4 regions of the Spongiibacter taiwanensis genome follow, and region 1 is predicted to be linked to each of the others. Evidence: predicted binding sites of a transcription regulator. Region 1 holds the regulator's gene; each other region holds the start of a gene.
The links. Region 1 encodes sigma-54, which starts transcription at its own class of promoters, with help from an activator protein. Its sites were predicted from a motif close to TGGCACANNNNTTGCNNT; they were not measured.
Positions count from the first base shown of each region.

Region 1 (5,268 bases):
GATGCTTTTGCCGTCCACGGTGCGGCCGTTTACCTCGGCTTCAATCCGGGCGCTGAAAGCGCCCGCCGTGCCGACAAACTTTGCCGCCGCGCGGGCGTGCAGACCAAGCTTATTTATGATTGTTATCTTGGTTTCAACCATGCCAGTTCATCTATTGTTGCAGTTCGCGATGGCGAACTTGAAGGCCGGGGTGCTTGGGGAGAAGAGCACTGGCCAGTTTTTCCGCCATGTATACTGACCGATGCTGTCCGCCCGTGCAACCAATGGCAACGGTGAAGTAACTCCGGTTGCTGGCCTCGATTTTGGGCAGCCAATGGCCCAGGTAGGCGAGGATGTCGGCGTACATCTGCTGCACGTCGTCTTGCGCATCGAGGAAGTCAGCCACGGGCTGGTCGCGGCCCGTAAGACCGCGCAGTGCTTCGTCCCAGTGGGGATTGGGCAGCATGCGCAAGTCGTATACCTGGTCGGCATCAATGGGCAGGCCGCGCTTGAAACCAAAGGATTTTAGTTGAATCGCCAGGGTTGCTGCCTCGGCACCCAGAATACGGTCGCGGATCGCGCCGCGCAGGTCGTGGACCGTCATGTCGCTGCTGTCGATGGTCAGGGAGGCTTCCATCACGATGGGCTCCAGCAGCAAGGCCTCAAGCTTGATCGCGTCGGCCAGCGGCAGCGCCGAGCTGGTCAGCGGGTGACGGCGGCGCGTTTCGCTGAACCGTTTAATCAGTTTGTCTTCGGCGGCATCGAGAAACACGATGCGCAGATCGGCGTACTGGCGAACCTGGTCGCACAGTGATCTGAAGCGCTGTAGCTCGGTTTCGGAGTTGCGGGCGTCGATACACACCGCCACTTTCTGGTGGGCCTTGATGGGCTTTTGGGACAGTTCTCTGACCAGCTCGGGCAACAGCGCAATGGGAAGATTGTCGATGGCGTAAAAGCCTTCGTCTTCCAGCTGGTGCAGTGCGGTACTTTTGCCCGATCCGGAGCGGCCGCTAATGATGGTCAGTTGCATAGGCTGGCGCCCTTGGGTCAGTGAGCGATAGCTGCCTTAAAAAGGGCGGCAGCGTCTTCTGCCTGGCGCAGGCTGCGACGAAAACTCTCTTCGTTGAAGGCGGAGGCGAGGGCACCCAGCACTTTAACGTGCTCGTCGTGGGCCTCTGCCGGTACGATCAGGGCAAACACCAGGTCGACCGGTTGATCGTCAATGGATTCAAATTCGATGGCCTTTTCAAGGCGTACCAACAGGCCGGTAATACTTTCACAGCGGCTGCTGCGGCAATGGGGAATGGCCACCCCGTGGCCGATGCCGGTGCTGCCAAGGCGCTCCCGGGCAAGCAGGTCATTGAACAGCTCGTCGGGATCGTAGTTGTGATCGTCCTCGCTGATGAACTTGGCAACTTGTTCAAGGAGGCGTTTTTTGCTGTTAACGGACGTACCACAATGGGTACGTCCTTGGCTGAGGATGGAGTCTAGGTTCATGGTTATCGCAATCTGGTAGCAAAGCTGGCGCTAGCGAGCCAGGTGCTTTTCCTTGTGTTTGATGAGTTGCCGATCGAGCTTGTCGGTGAGACTGTCGATGGCGGCGTACATATCCTGTGACTCGCAGGTGGCGAACAGATCTGCGCCGGCAACATGGACAGTGGCTTCTGCCTTCTGGATTAACTTTTCGACCGTCAGGGTGACGTCGGTATTGGTAATGTTGTCGAAATGTCGCTGCAGCTTGGAAAGCTTGTTGTTAACGTAGTCGCGGAGAGCGGGGGTAACTTCTACGTGATGACCACTAACAGTTATCTGCATATTTTTGCTCCTTCATCGCTGTAAGCAATCAGCGCCTCCCGGCGCGCAAGTGACGGTCGCGACCTGAGTCGCGGCCACTATACCAGCCGCTTCCGCTCGTTTGAGGGCGGAATGACCAGTGATTCCCGATATTTCGCAATGGTTCGCCGGGCCACTTGAATGCCCTGGTCAGCCAGCAGTTCGGTAATTTTGCTGTCGCTGAGGGGCTTTCTGGGATTTTCGGCCGCAACCAATTTCTTGATGAGCGCCCGAATGGCGGTGGATGAGCATTCCCCGCCGGTGTCGGTGGACACATGGCTGGAGAAAAAGAACTTCAGTTCGAAAATGCCGCGGGGGGTGTGCATGTATTTTTGGGTGGTGACCCGGGAAATGGTGGATTCGTGCATGCCTACGGCCTCGGCGATATCGTGCAGAACGAGAGGCTTCATTGCCTCCTCACCATATTCTAGAAATCCCCGCTGGTATTCAACAATCTTGCTGGCCACTTTCATCAGTGTTTCGTTGCGACTTTGCAGGCTTTTGATGAACCAGCGAGCCTCCTGCAGATTGTCGCGAATGTAGTCGTTGTCGTTGCTGTTGCTACTTTGCCGTGCCAGCGCCGCGTAATGGGAGTTGATCTGGATTTTGGGGGCGATGTCCGGGTTCAGCTCCACCAGCCAGCGGCCTTCCTTTTTGCTGACGAACACATCCGGGACCACATATTCCGTTTCGCTGCCACCGATGGCGTCGCCAGGAGTGGGGTTCAGCGACTGGATCAGCTTGAGGATTTCCTTGAGCTGATCTTCCTTGATGCGACAGCGGCGCATGATCTGGTTGTAATCCCGGTTGCCCAATTGGGCCATGTACTGGCCGACCACTAGCAGCGCTTCCTCCCGCCAGGGCGTTTCCGGGGGCAACTGGCGCAGCTGGATCAGCAGGCATTCCTGGAGGTCGCGGCCGCCGACCCCAGGGGGATCAAAATTCTGGATAAGGCGTAATACCGCCTGTACTTCTTCGGCTTCAATATCTTCATTGTCGAAGCTCTCGACCAGATCCTCCACCGACACGGTGAGCCGGCCCTTCTCGTCGATGGCATCAACAATAGCATCGGCGATCAACTGATCGATATCAGAGAGACGGCTGAGGTTCAGCTGCCAGCGCAAGTGGTCCTGCAGGGAGTCGGAGCTACCCTGGCGAAAGTCATTGCTGAACTCGCTGTCGTCGGCTGGCCCGAGGGAGGCGCTGCCGCTGCTTTGGTAAACATCATCCCACTGGCTGTCGACGGGCAGATCTTCCGGGATTTCGCTGCGCTCGGCCCAGCTGTCGTCGCTGCTGGCGGAGGTTTCTTTAGTCTCTTCTGTCTGGCTGCGTTCAGCGGTGGTGGATTCTGGCGCCGCGGCGGGGGTGTTCTGCTGGGCGGGTTCGCCTTCTGGGGTGTCATCCTCGCCGATTTCCAGTAGTGGATTGGAATCCAGAGCCGACTGAATTTCTTGCTGAAGATCGAGGGTGGAAAGTTGAAGTAAACGAATCGCCTGTTGCAGCTGCGGGGTCATGGTCAGCTGCTGGCCAACCTTGAGCTGGAGCGATTGTTTCATAAGCAGTGGCTTCTACAACATTAAGAAGGTAACGCGAGCACATTGTGCTCTACCAGAGGGCGGGATGCCCAAGCATTCTACGACGGGCAGTGCCCTCGAATGTCCAACTTGAGTGTAGACGCCTCTCTCGATCCCTGCAATAGCTGTGCCGAATCAAAAATCTGGCAGAAATTAAAGTGTAAATTTGTCGCCTAGGTAAATTTCCCGGACGATCTCGCTATTTAGCACGGTGTTCGCATCGCCTTCGGCGACGATTCTGCCTTCACCGACAATGTAGGCTTTTTCGCAGATGTGCAGGGTTTCCCGGACGTTGTGATCGGTGATCAGCACGCCGATACCCCGGGCCTGCAGGTGACGGATGATTTGCTGGATATCGTTGACGGAAATGGGGTCAACTCCGGCAAAGGGTTCGTCGAGCAGGATGAAGCTGGGCTCGGTGGCCAGGGCCCGGGCGATCTCGACCCGGCGACGTTCACCGCCAGACAGGGTCATGCCCTTGGATTTGCGGATATGGGTGATGTGAAATTCCTGCAGCAGCGCTTCGAGTTTTTCCTTGCGCTGGCTGCGATTCAGGTCTTTGCGTGTTTCGAGAATTGCCATGATGTTGTCGGCGACGCTCAATTTGCGAAAAATCGACGCTTCCTGAGGCAGGTAGCCTACGCCACATTGGGCCCGGCCATGGACGGACATGGGAGTAAGGTCGCGATCGTCCAACGTTATACGACCACGGTCGGCGTTCACAATCCCGACAATCATGTAAAAGCAGGTGGTTTTGCCCGCGCCATTGGGACCCAGCAAGCCGACAATTTCGCCGCTGCGGATGCTCAGCGAGACGTCCCGAATAATCTGCCGCCCTTTATAGGCCTTGGCGAGGTTGTGCGCGTTCAGAACCGGCATTAGGGCGAAGTCTCTCCGTCGTTGTCGTCATTGACCGGGGTGTTTTGTTTGCCACCCTGGGAGTTGACCTCGCCATTGCTCTGGGGTTGCAGGGTCATTCTCACCCGGCCGTTTTCTGCGGCACTGCCTCCGTCGGCGACAACGGTTTGTTTTTTGCCGCTATACACCACTCGATCACCGCTGATTTTTGAGCCCTGATGGGTGATGCTGGCATTTTGCTGAAGCAGAATTTCCTCGTCGGCCAGGCGGTATTCAATGGTGCCGGCGCTGGCAACCACTACGCCTTCACCGGCTCTGGGTTGTTGTTCGAATTTGGCCGGGTTGCCCTGAGCGATCACTTTTTCGACTTTGCGATCACTCTCGACAATGGTGAGTTTGTCGGCCTGAATTTTCAGGGTGCCCTGGGACATCTTCACGTTGCCACTGTAGATGCCCTGATTGTTTTCATAGGTGGCGCGATCTGAGCTGAGATTGATGGCCTGATTGCGGTCATCGGGCAAGGCGTGCAGGGGCGCAACGTTGAGCGTCGACATGGCTATCGCGGCGGCCAACAGTTTAGCGGGGCGCATAATGCCCCCTGACGTTATCAAGGAGTTCTACCCGCTCTTCTCGCAGCGACGCGTACATGCCGGTGGCTTTTGTGGTGCCGTTGGGCAGGAGCAGTGTGAGGGCTTGGTCGGTGCTGACTTCACTTTCTTGCAGGTCGATTTTCAACACGTTGGTTCTTATTTCAGCTTGTCTGATCAATTCGCGCACGACCACATCCTGGTTGAGCTGCAGGTGCTGGCCGCTACTGTTCAGGCGACCCTCTGTGGCGGTGGCAGTCCACGGGCGCTGCTCGGCGATATTCCCTAAATAAGAGGGTTCTTGCAAGCGCACAGAGCCATCTGAAATGTAACGTTCGGCGCTGACGGCCCGCCAACGGTAGGCCACGGCGCCATCTTCCCGGTATTTGATGCCCTCAATGCCTTCAAGGTAGGAATCCACATCCGGGGTGGGGTCA
Region 1 is NZ_CP098455.1:1,266,994-1,272,261, reverse strand. Features, by position in the region: gene NCG89_RS05930 (HPr family phosphocarrier protein) at 1-141, opposite strand, end outside; gene rapZ (RNase adapter RapZ) at 152-1,009, opposite strand; gene NCG89_RS05920 (PTS sugar transporter subunit IIA) at 1,027-1,476, opposite strand; gene hpf (ribosome hibernation-promoting factor, HPF/YfiA family) at 1,507-1,794, opposite strand; gene NCG89_RS05910 (RNA polymerase factor sigma-54) at 1,872-3,368, opposite strand; gene lptB (LPS export ABC transporter ATP-binding protein) at 3,540-4,265, opposite strand; gene lptA (lipopolysaccharide transport periplasmic protein LptA) at 4,265-4,834, opposite strand; gene lptC (LPS export ABC transporter periplasmic protein LptC) at 4,821-5,268, opposite strand, start outside.

Region 2 (5,268 bases), 620 kb from region 1:
CGTGAAGGCAGCAGCCTCATTGAGCTTGCGCCGGGCCCCGACGGTTCAGTTCTGGCGGTCTATCTATCGACAACAAACCAGCGGGATGATCACAGGCTGGAAGTTGATCAGTGGCGAGGCGGCGAATTGGTAAGCTTGGTCAGCAGGCCGTTGGGTGCCACCTTGTACTGGCCTCAGCTCACTGTGAATACCACCGGACCCGGTGGGTATTGCTGGCTTCAGGCAGAGCTAAGTTACACCTCTGCGGACGAAAAAGTGGTGCAACACCAATTCTGCCTGCGCCACCAAGGTGATCGCTACCAGCTCGATTCAGTGGACCTTGCCACGCGAACTGCTATTGAGGAAGCAAATCAGAAACAGCGCAATTTGTTTGCCCAGCGCGCCGAGCGTCTGCAGTATCCTGAGTGGCTCGAAGAGGAACACTTTGCACACCAGGCTGGGGTTTACCATTACAGCGCAAGAGAATCGAAAGGTTTGAGCGATGGTGAGAACGATACTGGTTGGATTTATTTGCGCAGCCCGAGCGGTGCGTATTTGTTGCCGAAATCCTTTGGTGTGCGAGAGCGGCTGAGAGCGGTCGATGCTGACGGGAAGTGTCTGGCAACCGGCCAAGGAAAGATATTTCGATTCTATTGCGTTAAATAAGGGCTAATCGGAGAGCGAATAATGACCATTGACGACAAAAGCCCGAGTGACCCAAAGCGACTACTCGATCACATCTGCCGCTGCTGCGGCCACCGCTACGCCCTGCCCAGTATGAATCGCGAGGGATTCACCGTGTGGCATTGCCCCGCCTGCGACCTTGAAGAGCGAATTCATATCACACCCCGGCGGTGAGATCGCGACGACTGAGCCGTTTCTGCCGTCGTGGATTAATCGCTATACAAATCCCCGCTATCACTCCTAAAATTCCGCCACGCAAATCTGCCGGGCTAGCCCGGCCCCTATACAGGAAGCAAGCCCATGCCGAAGGCGAGTGAGATCAAAAAGAATATGGCGTTGGATTACAACGGCGGCACTTACATGGTGAAGGATATCGAGCGTTCGGCGCCCCAGGGTCGGGCCGGGGGTAGTTTATACCGGATGCGTATGTACGATGTGGTGACCGGCCACAAGATCGACGAGACCTTTAAGGACTCGGATATTTTGAATTTTGCCGATTTAAGCCGTCGAGCGGTGATGTATTCCTATGCCGATGGCGATGAGCATGTGTTTCTCGATCAGGAAGATTTCTCCCTCTACAACCTCAATAAAGACGCCATCGCTGAAGAGATGATGTTTATCAACGAGGATACGCCCGGCGTGCATGTCGTGGTGGTCAACGATATGCCGGTGGCGCTGGATATGCCGACCAGTGTGGAGCTGGATGTGGTAGAGACGGACCCTTCAATTAAAGGCGCATCGGCGACCTCCCGGACCAAGCCCGCCAAATTGTCGACGGGCTTGACCGTGCAGGTGCCGGAGTACATCGCTACGGGTGATCGCATTAAGGTGAATGTTGAAGAGCGCCGGTTTATGTCCCGGGCGGAAAAGTAAGCGGGCATCCCCCGATATCAATGACGGGGGAGGCTGGTTGCGGGTAGGTGATTAGGCTTTGGCCAGTGCGTGGCTGCGGGAGTTTTGCTGGCTGACGCCATTGGCGGTATACACGCCGCCGTCATCGCCAAGCCCGAGAATATCCAGGGCGCGACGGGTATAGCGCAATTGCGACGACACATGGGCGCCGGCCTGCTGATTCAGTCGCTGGCAGTTGGCCAGGCTGAGCCGGATAGTGTCGGGCAATTGTGGTGAGACTTCGGGGTGGCTGCTTAAATAGGCCTGGCGCTGGGCCTCTAGAGTCTGCAGGGTGGTGCTGAGGCGGGTTTTTTGCTCAGCCAGTGCCAGCAATTGGCCGTGCTCGGGTGCCCGCTCCAGATTTTCGCACTCCTGGCTCAACAGAGCTTCCAGTGCAGCGCTATGGGTTTCGATGGCTTGCAGCAGATCGAGATATTCCATATCAGCGCACCGATACCATTTCCATGTCGATAAAGGCTGCCGCCAGCCGCTTGGCGTCCACGACGTATTCGCCGTTGCGAATGGCAGTTTTGATCGCGTCGACCTTGGCCCGGTCAATGCCGTCGCTGGCGTTCACCGCCGCGCGGGCAGAGGCGAGCAGGGGGGCATCGGCCTTCGACATGCCGGTCGACGGCGCCTCGATTTGGCTTGGGGCATTGCTGGTGCCGGCTTTGCCGCTGGCCCGGCTGGTGTCCAGCTTGCCGGTTTGGCTGGGGGAGCCACCATCAATACGGTAGATCATGGTTGATATCCTTTAAGCGAATCGCTTTATCTTGGTTATCGGCCGTCAGGCGGAAAACTTTAGTGTGACTATTGCCCATAAATTGCGGCCCTGTTCACGGAATCAGAACCTGGTGGTCTGACTCCACAACCCCTTCCAACTGCTTGCCAGAGCTTAGGTTTTTAACCTTGATCCGGCCGCCCAGCGGCGCGTTTTCCATGGCGATTCCGGCCATGGTTACCTTGATGCCGCCAGTGTTGCTGTTTAAGTAAACTTTTTGACCCTTCTGAATGGCGCTGTCGGCCTCCACCATATTGGGGGTGAGCACGGCGCCCTGGGCAATGCTGTAGCGGGCGCGATAGCCGCCGCGGCCTTCGAGGCTGCGCAGATAGCCATAGCCCAGCGTAGCGATATCCCGTTTGCTCCAGCTCACGTCCTCGGCGCGAATCAGGCTGCCGGGGGCGATGGGATACCGGGCGACCATCACCTTGGTATAGGCGGCGATGCTCACTGGCACGTAAATCTTCCAGGCTTGGCCACTGGTGCAGCGTACACCGACGGTCGTCCGCCGTTTGATCCGGCCACCCGGCGGCAGAAAGGCCTCCAGCGCAGCGTCGCACTTGGCTAGCTTGCTGCGCGGATCGAGCCGATCGGCCGTCACCTCGGTGTTCATGTCTTTCCAGGGATTGCGGGCCGCAATATAGGCCTTGGCCGTCGCGGCGATGCGCTCAGGGCTTTCGTAACCGGCTTGGGCATAACTGGCCTGGGCAAGTGTCGCGATACATGCGCCGCTTAACAGTAAGGCCTTGATGAAATGTCCTGTTGCCATCGTCAGTTACCCAGTTTCTCCAGCAAATCGCCAATTTTTTGTCAGTTATGTGGTTCTGTAGAGGGTTTTGCAATTGCTGTGCCAGCGTCAGGGATGCTGCTGGGCTATGGCGACAGTGGAGGGAAGTACGCAGGTAACTAGGTAGTTATGCGGCGTCGAAACTTTGCCGCTGGAGAGGAAAAAATCTGCCGAATTTTTGGCTATTTGCCGTCTTTGCTTTTGTATCTGTCTGAAAAATAACAACAAAAAATATTGGCACAGCGTTTGCCTCGTCCCTGTCAAACACGCAAGTCCGACTTTAAACGCCGCTTCATAGAGTTTATCGGATGAAAAACGAAAAACTTTAGTGGCATTTTTCGGAAAACGGGTAACACGATGGCAATTAATTTTAACAAGGCATTGGGAGTTCACGAGCAGGCGTTGTACCTGCGCGAGCGCCGTAATGAAGTGTTGGCAGGAAATATCGCCAACGCGGAAACCCCTGGGTACAAAGCCCGCGACATCGATTTTCGCGCTGCACTGGGTCAGGCCGAAGGGCAGTTGGGCATGAATTTGGCGGTGGCAAAAACCCGAGCCGGGCATATGGACCTGGGGCCGGTCAACGCAAGCGCCAACGGGGTAGAAGCGGTTGATTTGAAATACCGTAATCCCCAGCAGCCCTCCCTGGACGGCAACACAGTAGAAAGCCACGTTGAGCAGGCCGAGTTTGCCGACAATGCCCTGCGTTACCAGAGCACGCTGCAGTTCTTGGGCAGCCGCTTCAGCAGTTTGAAATCCATTATTCAGGGAGGCCGCTAAGCCATGGCTAATTCTTTGGATCTGGCCGCAGCTGCGATGAACGCGCAAATGCTGCGCCTCAATACCGTGGCCAGCAACCTGGCCAATGCCGATTCCATCAGTGGTAGCGAAGAAGACGCCTACCGGGCCAAACAGCCGGTGTTTTCCGCGGTGATGGATCAGCAGCGGGCAACCACCAGTGTGGCGGTCACCGGTGTAGTAGAGAGTGAAGCGCCCATTCAGAAGCGTTACGAGCCCGGCAACCCGATGGCGGATGCTGACGGTTACGTCTATGAGTCCAACGTGAATACGGTGGAGGAGATGGCAAATATGATTTCTGCCTCTCGGGCCTATCAGAATAACGCCGAGGTTTTTTCCACCACCAAAGCCCTGTTGCTGCGCACGTTGCAACTGGGCCAGAACTGAGGAATAGGGGATGGAACTTCGCTCCGTGACTGAATTGCAGCAAGCCTCTGCTGCCGCCAAGAAAGATGCCAGCTCGTTGGATCAGGACGACTTTATGAAGTTGATGCTCCAACAGTTGAAAAACCAGGACCCCTTCAAACCCACCGACAACACCGAATTTATTAGCCAAATGGCCCAGCTGACCTCGGTCAGCGGCATCAGCGAGATGAATGCCAACCTTGCCACGCTGGCGGATTCGCTGTACTCGGCCCAGCTCCTTGAAGCCTCCTCATTGATTGGCAAAGAAGTGCTGGTCGACTCCAACAAAATTGCCCTGCCGTCCTCGGGTGGTGTGGGCGGGCAGTTGACCCTGCCGGTCAGCAGCACCGCCGTGAATGTTGAAATTCTGACACCTGGCGGCGAGGTGGTGGGCAAGGTGTCCCTGGGGCCACAAAACGCCGGCGATGTGCCCTTTGAGTGGAATGGGGTGGGCCTGAATGGCAACCGCCTGCCACCCGGCAACTATCAGATTCAAGCCAGCTATCGTAACGGCAATACCCAGGAAGCCCTGGGAACCCAGGTGCGGGCGGCCGTAAACAGCGTGAGCGTGCCCAGTAATGGCGGCAGCGCACAATTGCAATTGAAGGGATTGGGCACTGTGGCGCTTTCCCAGGTTATCGAAATTCGTTGATCCCGGTGGGATCGCTATGCCAGTAGGAGTGACATTATGAGCTTTCGTATCGCACTGAGTGGATTGAACGCCGCCTCTGCCCACCTGGATATCACGGCGCATAACATCGCCAACGTGAATACCACGGGCTTCAAGAGTTCCCGGTCGTCCTTTGCGGACGTATTCGCCACCTCGAACAACGACGTCACGGCCACCACCCCCGGTGCCGGTGTGCGTCTGAACACCATTACCCAGCAGTTCTCCCAGGGCAATATCGACTTCACCGATAACAACCTGGACCTGGCCATCAGC
Region 2 is NZ_CP098455.1:644,813-650,080, reverse strand. Features, by position in the region: gene NCG89_RS03165 (hypothetical protein) at 1-645, shown strand, start outside; gene NCG89_RS03160 (hypothetical protein) at 667-837, shown strand; gene efpL (elongation factor P-like protein EfpL) at 964-1,536, shown strand; gene NCG89_RS03150 (flagellar export chaperone FlgN) at 1,588-1,995, opposite strand; gene flgM (flagellar biosynthesis anti-sigma factor FlgM) at 1,997-2,296, opposite strand; gene flgA (flagellar basal body P-ring formation chaperone FlgA) at 2,391-3,104, opposite strand; gene flgB (flagellar basal body rod protein FlgB) at 3,480-3,902, shown strand; gene flgC (flagellar basal body rod protein FlgC) at 3,906-4,307, shown strand; gene NCG89_RS03125 (flagellar hook assembly protein FlgD) at 4,318-4,977, shown strand; gene flgE (flagellar hook protein FlgE) at 5,014-5,268, shown strand, end outside.
Region 2: a site for sigma-54 is predicted at 3,171-3,188, ahead of flgA (flagellar basal body P-ring formation chaperone FlgA). Genes of this name have one in related genera too.

Region 3 (5,268 bases), 100 kb from region 1:
GCGATGTCTTTGACTTTATAAATCTGGCTGCGGGCGCTGGCGTGAATCTCCGCGATCACCTCCAGGCCGTCCAGCCGGTCCCCAACGCTCAACTCCGGCGGAAATGGCAAGGCCGTCAGGCGCCGATATACCTCGTCTGCGTCCTCTCCCGGCAGCGCATCCAGCCGTAACAGCTGGCAACTGATATTGTCGTCGCTACCCGCCTCCAGCGCCGCATCGACCAATCGCGCACAGCAGGCATCCAGGTTATCGCCAGCCTGGCCCAATAGCCCGGCAATGGCGGTTGAACTGAGCACACCGTGCAGACCATCGGTGCTGAGTAGAAACAGGTCGCCCTGCTCCACATCAACGCTGCGATAATCGACTTCCAGACTGACATCCAGCCCCATGGCCCGGGTCAGATAACTCTGGTTTTCACCAATATGACGCGCATGATCACGACTCAGCGGCTCCAACACGCCGCCGCGAAAGCGGTAGATCCGACTATCACCCACATGAAACAGGTGGGCAGTGCGAGATTTGACAATGGCAATGCTCAAGGTGGAGATGTAGCCCTTTTCCGCCTTGGCAAAATGACTTCCTTGGCTGTACAACCAGCGATTCAGGGCTGAAATGACTTGATGAGCGGAGCGCTTGACCGACCAGGAATCCGGCGTGGAGAAGTAGTCCTGCAAAAACCCGCGAACGCAGGTTTCCGCCGCCTCTTTGCCCGCCTCTGCCGCAGAGACCCCATCAGCAATCACCGCGACCACCCCCTTGGTAATCACGGTGTGCCCTTCGGGAATCAGCATCCCGAGGCTGTCCTCATTGATGGGCTTGCGTCCGGCGGTGCTCAGTTGCGCCGCCGAACACCGTAACCCGGCATCCAGGTACATTACGCGCTCCCAGCCATTGGCAAAGGCCTTAGCTCACTTCCACCAGGGCGACACTGCCATCGTCGTTCAGCTCGGCGACATGGCCCTGGGGCTCTTCCAAAAATTGCACTGCAATAAAGACCACCCCGGCGCAGGCCGCAATCACCATAAAGAACTGGGAGGCATCCACAAAGGACAGCACAGTCAGAAAGATCACCGCACCAACATTACCATAGGCACCCGTCATGCCGGCGATCTGCCCAGTCATGCTGCGTTTCACCAGCGGCACAATGGCAAACACCGCACCTTCACCCGCCTGAACAAAGAACGAGCAGCACATGGTTGCGATCACCGCCAACCACACCGGCCAGCCCGCATCGACCTGGCTCAGCACCATATAGCCCACCGCCAGACCAGCAACCAAAATAGTAAGGGACTTGCGACGACCCACCTTATCGGACAGGTAACCACCGCCAGGGCGCGCCACCAGATTCATAAAGGCAAAGCCGGAAGCCAACAAGCCCGCTTTCACCGCACTCAACTCAAAGGTCTCCATAAAGAACAAGGGCAACATGGAGACCACCGCCAGCTCGGAGCCAAAAGTAACAAAGTACGACACATTCAAAATTGCGACCTGCTTGAATTTAAAGCGCTGCATCTCCGGCATCGGGATCCCTTTCAATACATCGCTGTTCACCCGCAAAATCTGGCTGACCTGAAACACAAACAGTGCACCCAGGCCCAGATAGATAATATTAGCGGCCACGCCGGTCAACAGACCCAGGTTGGATGGGGACAGCTTCCAGGTCAGCACCGCCAGCGCCAAATACATGGGCACGCACATGGCAATATAAAAGTAGAGGTCCCGCCGACTACTAACCACCAGCCCGCCCGACTTTTTCGGTTTGAAATAGGTAGACCCTTTAGGCGTATTGCGCGCCCGAGTGTAAAAGAACACCCCGTAGAGCGCCGCAATCACACCGGTGCTGGCAATGGCATAGCGCCAGCCGTCCTCACCGCCAAACATCAGCGCGACAGTGGGCAGCGTCATCGCTGCAGCCGCCGAGCCAAAGTTGCCCCAGCCACCATATACCCCCTCGGCCAGCCCAACTTGCTTGGCGGGGAACCACTCGCCCACCAAGCGAATGCCAATCACAAACCCGGCGCCAATGAAGCCCATAAAGAAGCGCATCATGGCGATCATTTCGTAGGAATTGGCAAAGGCAAAGCCGCAGCAGATACCGCCCCCAATCACCAACAAAGAACTAAAAACGATGCGGGGCCCCAGGCGATCGACCAGCATCCCGATAATCACCCGGGCCGGAATCGTCAGCGCAACGTTGAGAATCATCAGGGCTTTAACTTGCTGACCGGTGAGATCGAAGGCCTCTTTGATCGCAGCCAGCATGGGCGCATGGTTGAACCACACCACAAAGGTAAGAAAGAAGGCGAACCAGCTCAGGTGCAGCAGGCGGATTTTATCCTGCTTAATATCCAGCAGGTTCAGATTAGACGATGACATGAAAACTCCGAAAACAGATAAAGCGACGCAGACCCCGGAGCAATTGCTGTGCCAGCAAGCATGAAAACCGCCTCAAAACAAACGTATCTATTTGTTTTCTATGAATTAAATAAAAATAACGCACCATTATGAGTCATTTCAGGGCGGCCATTCCATTCCTCAGCGCCCCAGAAGAGCACCAAAATAAATCATTGCGCCCCATCATTTCGCAAATATTCCATTTTGGCGCACCTTATAAATGCCCCAAAATATGGCAATTTAATTTTTTTAACTTATATTTCAATAGCTTAAATATAAAAATCAGTCATGGCATAGGTATTGCTTTCCCATTCATCAGCGAATCCCTGAATGAATTACCTCGTCGGGCAACCTTCCCCGACGAACAGAAGTAAAGGACCACCACCATGACAAACCCCACACGCCTGCTGGTTATCGGCAACGGCCCGGTCGGCCACCAATTTCTTGAATCCCTCGTCGACAGCGGCAAGGCCGGGGAATTTGCCATCACGGTAATTGGTGAAGAGCCCCGCCCGGCCTACGATCGCGTCCATCTCACCGCCTGGTTTGAAACCCGCAAAGCCGAATCCCTCAATATGGTGAAGGAGGGCTTTTACGAGGCCAACCACATTACCGTGAAAAATGGCGAAAAGGCGGTGGCCATCGATCGGGCGAACAAAATCGTCAGCACCGACCAAGGCGAGCAATACCCGTACGACATTATGGTGCTCTCCACCGGCTCGTTCCCCTTCGTCCCTCCGGTACCGGGCCACGACCGGCAAAACTGTTTCGTTTACCGAACTATAGAAGATCTGGAAGCAATCACCGCTGCCTCTGCCAACGCCAAAGTGGGCACCGTGGTCGGTGGCGGTCTGCTCGGCCTCGAGGCCGCCAAGGCAATTAAAGACCTGGGCCTGCAAACCCATGTGGTGGAGTTTGCCCCCCGCCTGATGGCGGTACAGGTTGACGACGGCGGCGGTGCCCTGCTGCGCCGCAAAATCGAAGACCTGGGTGTAACCGTCCACACCCAGAAAAACACCCAGAACATTTCCGACGGTGAAAGCTGCGTTCACAAAATGAACTTTGCCGATGGCAGCGAGCTGGAGACCGACATCCTGGTCTTCTCCGCCGGTATTCGCCCGCAAGACGCTCTGGCCCGCCAGAGCGAACTGGAGATCGGCGAGCGCGGCGGCATTGTCATCAACGACTACTGCCAGACCTCAGACCCCAGCATTTACGCCATTGGCGAGTGTGCCCTCTGGGGCGGTCGCATTTACGGTCTGATTGCTCCCGGCTGGGATATGGCCCGGGCCGCCGCCGACCACGTGATTGGCAGCGTACAAGGCCTGGCCTTTACCGGCGCCGACATGAGCACCAAACTGAAATTGATGGGTGTGGACGTAGCCTCCATTGGCGACGCCCACGCCAACACTCCCGGCGCCAAGTGCTACACCTTCATTGACGAGCAGGCCGAGGTTTACAAAAAGATCGTGGTCAGCGAAACCGGCGAACACCTGCTGGGCGCCGTCTTGGTGGGCGACGCCGAAGACTATGGCAACCTGCTCCAATTTGCCCTGAACAAAATCACCCTGCCCAAGCACCCCGAGGCAATGATTCTGCCCCAGCTCGACGGCAGCGCCAGCGTTGGCCTGGGCGTGGACGCCCTGCCCGACACCGCCACCATCTGTAGCTGTAATAACGTTAGCAAAGGCCAGATTTGCGCCGCCGTTCAGGACGGTGCCCAAACCGTGGGTGACCTGAAAGCCTGCACCAAGGCCGCAACCACCTGTGGCGGCTGTACCGCGCTCGTTGGCCAGGTACTCAACGCCGAACTCACCAAGCTGGGTGTGGAAGTGAACACCGATATTTGTGAACACTTCCCCTACACCCGCCAGGAAATTTATCACCTGGTGCGGGTTGGCCAGATCAAATCTTTTAATGAGCTGCTCGAAAAACACGGCACCGGTCTGGGCTGCGATATCTGCAAACCTGCCGCTGCCTCAATTCTGGCCTCCTGCTGGAATGACTATATTCTCCAGCCCGAGCACGCCGGCCTGCAGGACACCAACGATCGCTTCCTGGCCAATATGCAGAATAACGGCACGTTCTCCGTGGTGCCCCGCATGGCGGGCGGTGAAGTCACCCCGGATGGCCTGATCGCCGTGGGCACCGTCGCCAAAAAATACAACCTCTACACCAAAATCACTGGCGGCCAGCGGGTGGACCTGTTCGGCGCCACCGTCGATCAGCTGCCACTGATCTGGAAGGAACTGATCGACGCCGGCTTTGAATCCGGCCACGCCTACGGCAAGTCTCTTCGCACGGTGAAATCCTGCGTGGGCTCCACCTGGTGCCGCTACGGCGTGCAGGACAGCGTTGGGCAGGCTATCGACCTGGAAAACCGCTACAAAGGTCTGCGCAGCCCCCACAAGCTGAAAATGGCCGTATCCGGTTGCACTCGGGAATGTGCTGAGGCCCAGAGCAAGGACGTGGGCGTGATCGCCACCGAGAAGGGCTGGAACCTGTATGTGTGCGGCAACGGCGGCATGAAGCCCCGCCACGCCGATCTGTTTGCCTCGGACATCGACACCGAAACCCTGGTCAAGTACATCGACCGCTTCCTGATGTTTTACGTCCGCACCGCCGACCGCCTGCAACGAACCTCGGTGTGGATGGACAACCTGGAGGGCGGCCTCGACTACCTCCGCAAGGTCATCATTGACGACTCGCTTGGCATCTGCGCGGAACTGGAAGCGGAAATGCAACAGGTCGTTAACACCTACCAGTGCGAGTGGAAAACCACCATTGAGAACGAGGACAAGGTCAAGCAATTCCGCAGCTTTGTAAACGCCGAGGGTGGCGACAAAGACATCGTGTTTGTACAGGAACGCGGCC
Region 3 is NZ_CP098455.1:1,368,077-1,373,344, forward strand. Features, by position in the region: gene NCG89_RS06380 (bifunctional protein-serine/threonine kinase/phosphatase) at 1-875, opposite strand, end outside; gene NCG89_RS06385 (NarK family nitrate/nitrite MFS transporter) at 904-2,376, opposite strand; gene nirB (nitrite reductase large subunit NirB) at 2,781-5,268, shown strand, end outside.
Region 3: a site for sigma-54 is predicted at 2,684-2,701, ahead of nirB (nitrite reductase large subunit NirB). Genes of this name have one in related genera too.

Region 4 (5,268 bases), 900 kb from region 1:
CGCCGCCCGGCGGGCAAGCGATTTAACTTGTGGGTGCTGGAAGGTAATATAGCGGCTCGCTGCGGTCATTGCCTTATTTGGCAGGGCTGCTAGGCTACGCGTTTTGTCTTTTGGCCAGGCCCAGTCAATTAGGGCGGTATTATCTAGGAAAAGTGCATGAAATTTACCGGAACCGACTCGTATGTATCCACTGATGACCTGAGTATGGCGGTCAATGCAGCGGTCACCCTGCAGCGGCCCTTGTTAATCAAAGGGGAGCCGGGCACGGGCAAAACCCTGCTGGCCGAGCAGGTAGCTCAGGCGATGGGAAAACGTCTCATACAGTGGCATATCAAATCAACCACCAAGGCCCAGCAGGGTTTGTATGAATATGACGCGGTCTCTCGCCTGCGTGATTCCCAGTTGGGTGATGACAAGGTTCACGACATCGCTAACTACATCAAGCGCGGCAAGCTGTGGGAAGCTTTCGACGCCGATGAGCAGGTCGTATTGCTGATCGACGAAATCGACAAGGCCGATATTGAGTTCCCCAACGACCTGCTGGTGGAGCTCGATCGGATGGAGTTCTTCTGTTACGAAACTGGTGAGACCATCCGCGCCAAGCACCGGCCCATCATTATTATCACCAGTAACAACGAGAAAGAATTGCCAGATGCCTTTCTGCGCCGCTGCTTTTTCCATTTCATCAAATTCCCGGATCGCGCGACCATGGAGCAGATTGTGGAAGTGCACTATCCCGGCATTGCCAAGAAGCTGGTTCAGGAGGCGCTGGAGGTGTTCTTTGAAGTCCGTGAGATTCCCGGCCTGAAGAAGAAACCGTCTACATCCGAGTTGATTGATTGGCTAAAATTGCTGATGGCCGACGATATCCCCGAGGAGATTCTGAAGAACCGGGATGGCAGCAAGGCGATTCCGCCGCTGTACGGCGCGCTACTCAAGAATGAGCAGGACGTCCATTTGCTCGAGCGCCTTGCCTTTATGCATCGTCGGGAAAGCCGGGTTTAACGCTATGTTGGTTCAGTTTTTCCTCGGCCTGAAAAACAGCGGCGTCCCGGTGAGTATCCGGGAGCTGCTCGATGTGATTGAGGGCCTGCAACAGCGACTGGCATTTATGGACGTGGATGAGTTTTACCAGCTCACCCGTTTGTGCATGGTTAAAGATGAGAAGTATTACGACCGCTTTGACCTGGCCTTTGCTCGCTATTTCAATGAGCTTTCTGACCTCGACGATATTATTCAGGCAATGATTCCCGACGACTGGCTGCGCCGGGAATTTATCAAACAGTTGAGCGAAGAAGAGAAAGCCCAGATTAAATCCTTGGGCGGCCTGGACAAACTGATCGAGGAATTCAAAAAGCGTCTGGAAGAACAGAAGGGCCGCCACGCCGGTGGTAGCAAGTGGATTGGCACTGGCGGCACCTCGCCCTATGGTCACAGCGGCTACAACCCGGAGGGCATTCGCATTGGTGGCGAGAGCCGCAACAAAAAGGCGATTAAGGTCTGGGAAAAGCGGGATTTCAAAAATCTGGACGACAGTGTCGAATTAGGTACCCGCAATATTAAAGTGGCGCTGCGGCGACTGCGCAAATTTGCGCGCACTGGCGCAACTGAAGAACTGGATATCGACGATACCATTTCGTCCACGGCAAAAAATGCCGGCCTACTGGATTTGAAGATGGTGCCCGAGCGTCATAATGCGGTGAAGGTGCTGCTGTTTTTTGATGTGGGGGGCTCAATGGACCCCTTCATTCGGGTGTGCGAGGAGCTGTTCTCGGCGGCTCGCAGCGAGTTTAAACACATGGAGTATTTTTACTTCCATAACTTCGTTTACGAGTCGGTCTGGGATAACAATATTCGCCGTCATACCGAGCGGATTTCGCTGCTGGACGTGATGCACAAATACAGCGCCGATTACAAAGTTATCTTTGTTGGCGATGCCGCCATGTCTCCCTATGAGATAGCCCAACCCGGCGGTAGCGTCGAACACTGGAATGAAGAGGCGGGCGCGGTTTGGATGCAGCGGATGCAAGAAACCTATAACAAGGTGGTCTGGATCAATCCAACCCCCCCGGAAGAATGGCGCTGGACCCACAGCATTCGCATGGTCGAGGAACTGATGGACGGCCATATGTATCCGATGACCCTGGCCGGCCTTGAGGCCGCTATGGCCTACCTCGCCAAATAATCGGCTTTCACCGGCGGCGCTAGCGGCTGGCGCCCGCCGCATAGAAGGCAATCAAGGCGGCGGTCACCGCCACATTCAGTGACTCCACGCCATTGTGCATTGGAATGCACAACTTCTGCTGGCACAGCCGGCTCACTTCTGCACTGACCCCATCGGTTTCATTGCCAAGCACATAGATGCTGGTGCCCTGGTAGCTGTCTTCCAACAGTGACTGGCTGGCATGGGACGACAGAGCGCACAGGCGCGCTCCCTGACTGCTGAGGTCTTGCAGACAACGGGACAGATCGTCACACAGGTAAATGGGCGCCCGAAACAGGGTTCCGGCGCTGCTCTTAATAACGAGCGGCGACAGGGCAGCGCAGCCCTTGCGGGGCAGAATGATACCGCCAATGCCGCTAGCCGCCACCGATCGAATAATCATGCCCAGGTTCTGCGGGTTGGTGATTCTATCCAGTGCGATATATTGCTGGGGTTTATCGGTATTTATGTCGGCGGTGAGGTCACCCGCATCGCGCAGCCCGCGCAGCTGCAGGTCGGCCGCGACCCCCTGGTCCTGTTTGCCATTCTTGGAAATGCGCGACAGTGCCTGGCGATCGTGCATTTCTATCGCAACCCCCTTCGCGTCGGCGAGCTCTCGAATCTGGCGTATTGCGCCGTCCTCTCGATTACTGTTTGCCAGATGCACTTTGTAGACCTGCAGGGTGGCGTCGGTGAGTGCCTCGATGACGGGTTTGCGGCCGTAGATGGTCAGCATCTGGGCGAAGAATGCTTTGCGTTGACGGTAATTTTCGGAGTCGGACATAGGGGTTCCCGGTCTGTATGGCGCGCCGGGCGCAGTATACCCCCTCGCTGAATATGAATCCTCATTGGTGCCAGGCAGGCGGACCTTGATGGCTCAATGGTAAATTCTGGTGCGGGCGAACCAAGAATGGGCATGCATATTGCATTGTTGTGGTGCGATCTTTCCTGCTGCCCCATTGCTGGTCATCGACTCAATGGGAATCGGAGCGTGGTTCCGTCGGGGAAAATTGCATAACTGTATGGCCTGTCAGCAGATAAGCCCCACAAAGGGGGAAGGGCAGAGGCAATGATGCGAAAGCGAATGCTGCATTATTGTGGTGCCTTTCTGGGGTTTGTGATCGCTTTCGGTGCAATCGTCGATATTTGTGGAGACTTTACGTGAAAAAAATACGCTGGATGAAGCCGATGGCTTACGTCATTAGCCTTTTGGGGATGATGTTTGCCCCGCAATGGGCCCTTGCCCAGGAGTTAAACCCCGCCAATACCGCGTGGATTCTGACGTCTACCGCGCTGGTGCTGTTCATGACCTTGCCTGGCCTGGCGCTGTTTTACGGTGGCCTGGTGCGCAGCAAGAACGTACTGAGTGTGTTGATGCAGTGCTTTAGCATCACCTGCGTGGCTTCACTGTTGTGGGTGATCGTTGGCTACAGCATTGCCTTCGCCGATGGCAACGGCTTTATGGGCTCTTTCAGCAAAGCCTTTCTCTATGGTGTCGCCGAGGACAGCTTGAGTGGCGATATTCCCGAGACGGTGTTTGTGATGTTTCAGATGACCTTCGCCATCATTACACCCGCGCTGGTGGTCGGCGGCTTTGCGGAGCGGATTCGCTTTTCTGCGGTCATGTTGTTCTCTGCCGCATGGCTGCTGGTGGTTTATGCGCCCGTTACCCATTGGGTTTGGGGCGGCGGTTGGCTCGGTCAAATGGGCTTGCTGGACTTCGCTGGTGGTACGGTGGTGCACATCACCGCCGGTGTGGCGGCGCTGGTGGCCGCCGTCGTGTTGGGGAAACGTCAGGGCTTTGGTCAAATGGCCTTGCCACCGCACAACCTCACCATGACCTTCACCGGCGCGGGTATGTTGTGGGTGGGTTGGTTTGGCTTTAACGCCGGCAGTGCGCTGGCCGCCAACGGCGATGCCGGCATGGCAATGCTGGTGACACACCTGTCCGCCGCGACAGGCTGTCTGACCTGGTCGGCGATTGAATGGCTTAAATTCGGCAAACCCAGCGCTCTGGGTGCGGTTACCGGTATGGTGGCGGGTTTGGGTACCATCACCCCGGCGTCAGGCTATGTGGGCCCAGGCGGCGCGATTGCCATTGGTTTGGCAGCCGGCATCGTGTGTTTCTACTGCACACTGGCCATGAAAACGGTGTGGAAAATCGATGACTCCCTGGATGTTTTCCCGGTACACGGCGTGGGCGGTATTCTGGGCACCTTTCTGGCGGGCATTTTCGCCAGTGCAGATCTGGGCGTATTTTCCGGCCAGGGCTTGGCAGAGGGCGTAAGTATTGCAGCCCAGCTCAAGGTGCAGTTGATCGGCATTGCCGCAACCTTTGCCTACACCGCGGTAGTAACCTACGTGCTATTCAAGGTTATCGATGTGTTGATCGGCCTGCGGGTTAGCCCAGACGAAGAGAGTGAAGGTTTGGACTTGGTGGGTCACAACGAAGTGGGTTACGACCTCTGATCATACGCAGGGCCTTGGGCGGGTTCGCCCGATCCTCTGCCCGTGCCCTCTGCTGAGAGAGTAATCGAGGTAAAATGACACCGGCATCAGGTTGCCCCTGATGCCGGTGTTTTTATTTCGGGGATATCGCGTGAAAGAGTTACAACTATTGGGGACCTCTGCCTGCCATTTGTGCGAACTGGCCGAGGGCGTGCTTTCCCACTGTCTGGCGCAGGGTTATGCCTGGGAGGTCGAGGTCATTGATATTGCCGATGACGACGTGCTGATTAGTCAATGGGGGGAGCAAATTCCGGTTCTGCTGGACCCGGCAAGTGGGGCTGCCCTGTGCTGGCCCTTTGACGGGGAGGCGGCCATTGCCTTTGCCGAGTCAGCCGCATGACGATCCAGGTGAGCCAGCTGTGGCGCTTTCCAGTGAAATCCCTGGCCGGTGATCGCCACCCGGCCTTGCCGCTGGACGGGCGCGGGCTCGCCGGTGATCGGGCGTGGATGGTGGTCGATGCTCGGGGGCGCTTCGTTACCCAGCGGCAGGTGCCGGCGATGACGCGAATTCAGGCAGTATACGATGGCGATGACCTGAGTCTACGTCACCTGGACCA
Region 4 is NZ_CP098455.1:369,404-374,671, reverse strand. Features, by position in the region: gene NCG89_RS01900 (AAA family ATPase) at 157-1,005, shown strand; gene NCG89_RS01895 (vWA domain-containing protein) at 1,010-2,185, shown strand; gene NCG89_RS01890 (TrmH family RNA methyltransferase) at 2,205-2,987, opposite strand; gene NCG89_RS01885 (ammonium transporter) at 3,383-4,672, shown strand; gene NCG89_RS01880 (glutaredoxin family protein) at 4,803-5,051, shown strand; gene NCG89_RS01875 (MOSC domain-containing protein) at 5,048-5,268, shown strand, end outside.
Region 4: a site for sigma-54 is predicted at 3,116-3,133, ahead of NCG89_RS01885 (ammonium transporter). Genes of this name have one in related genera too.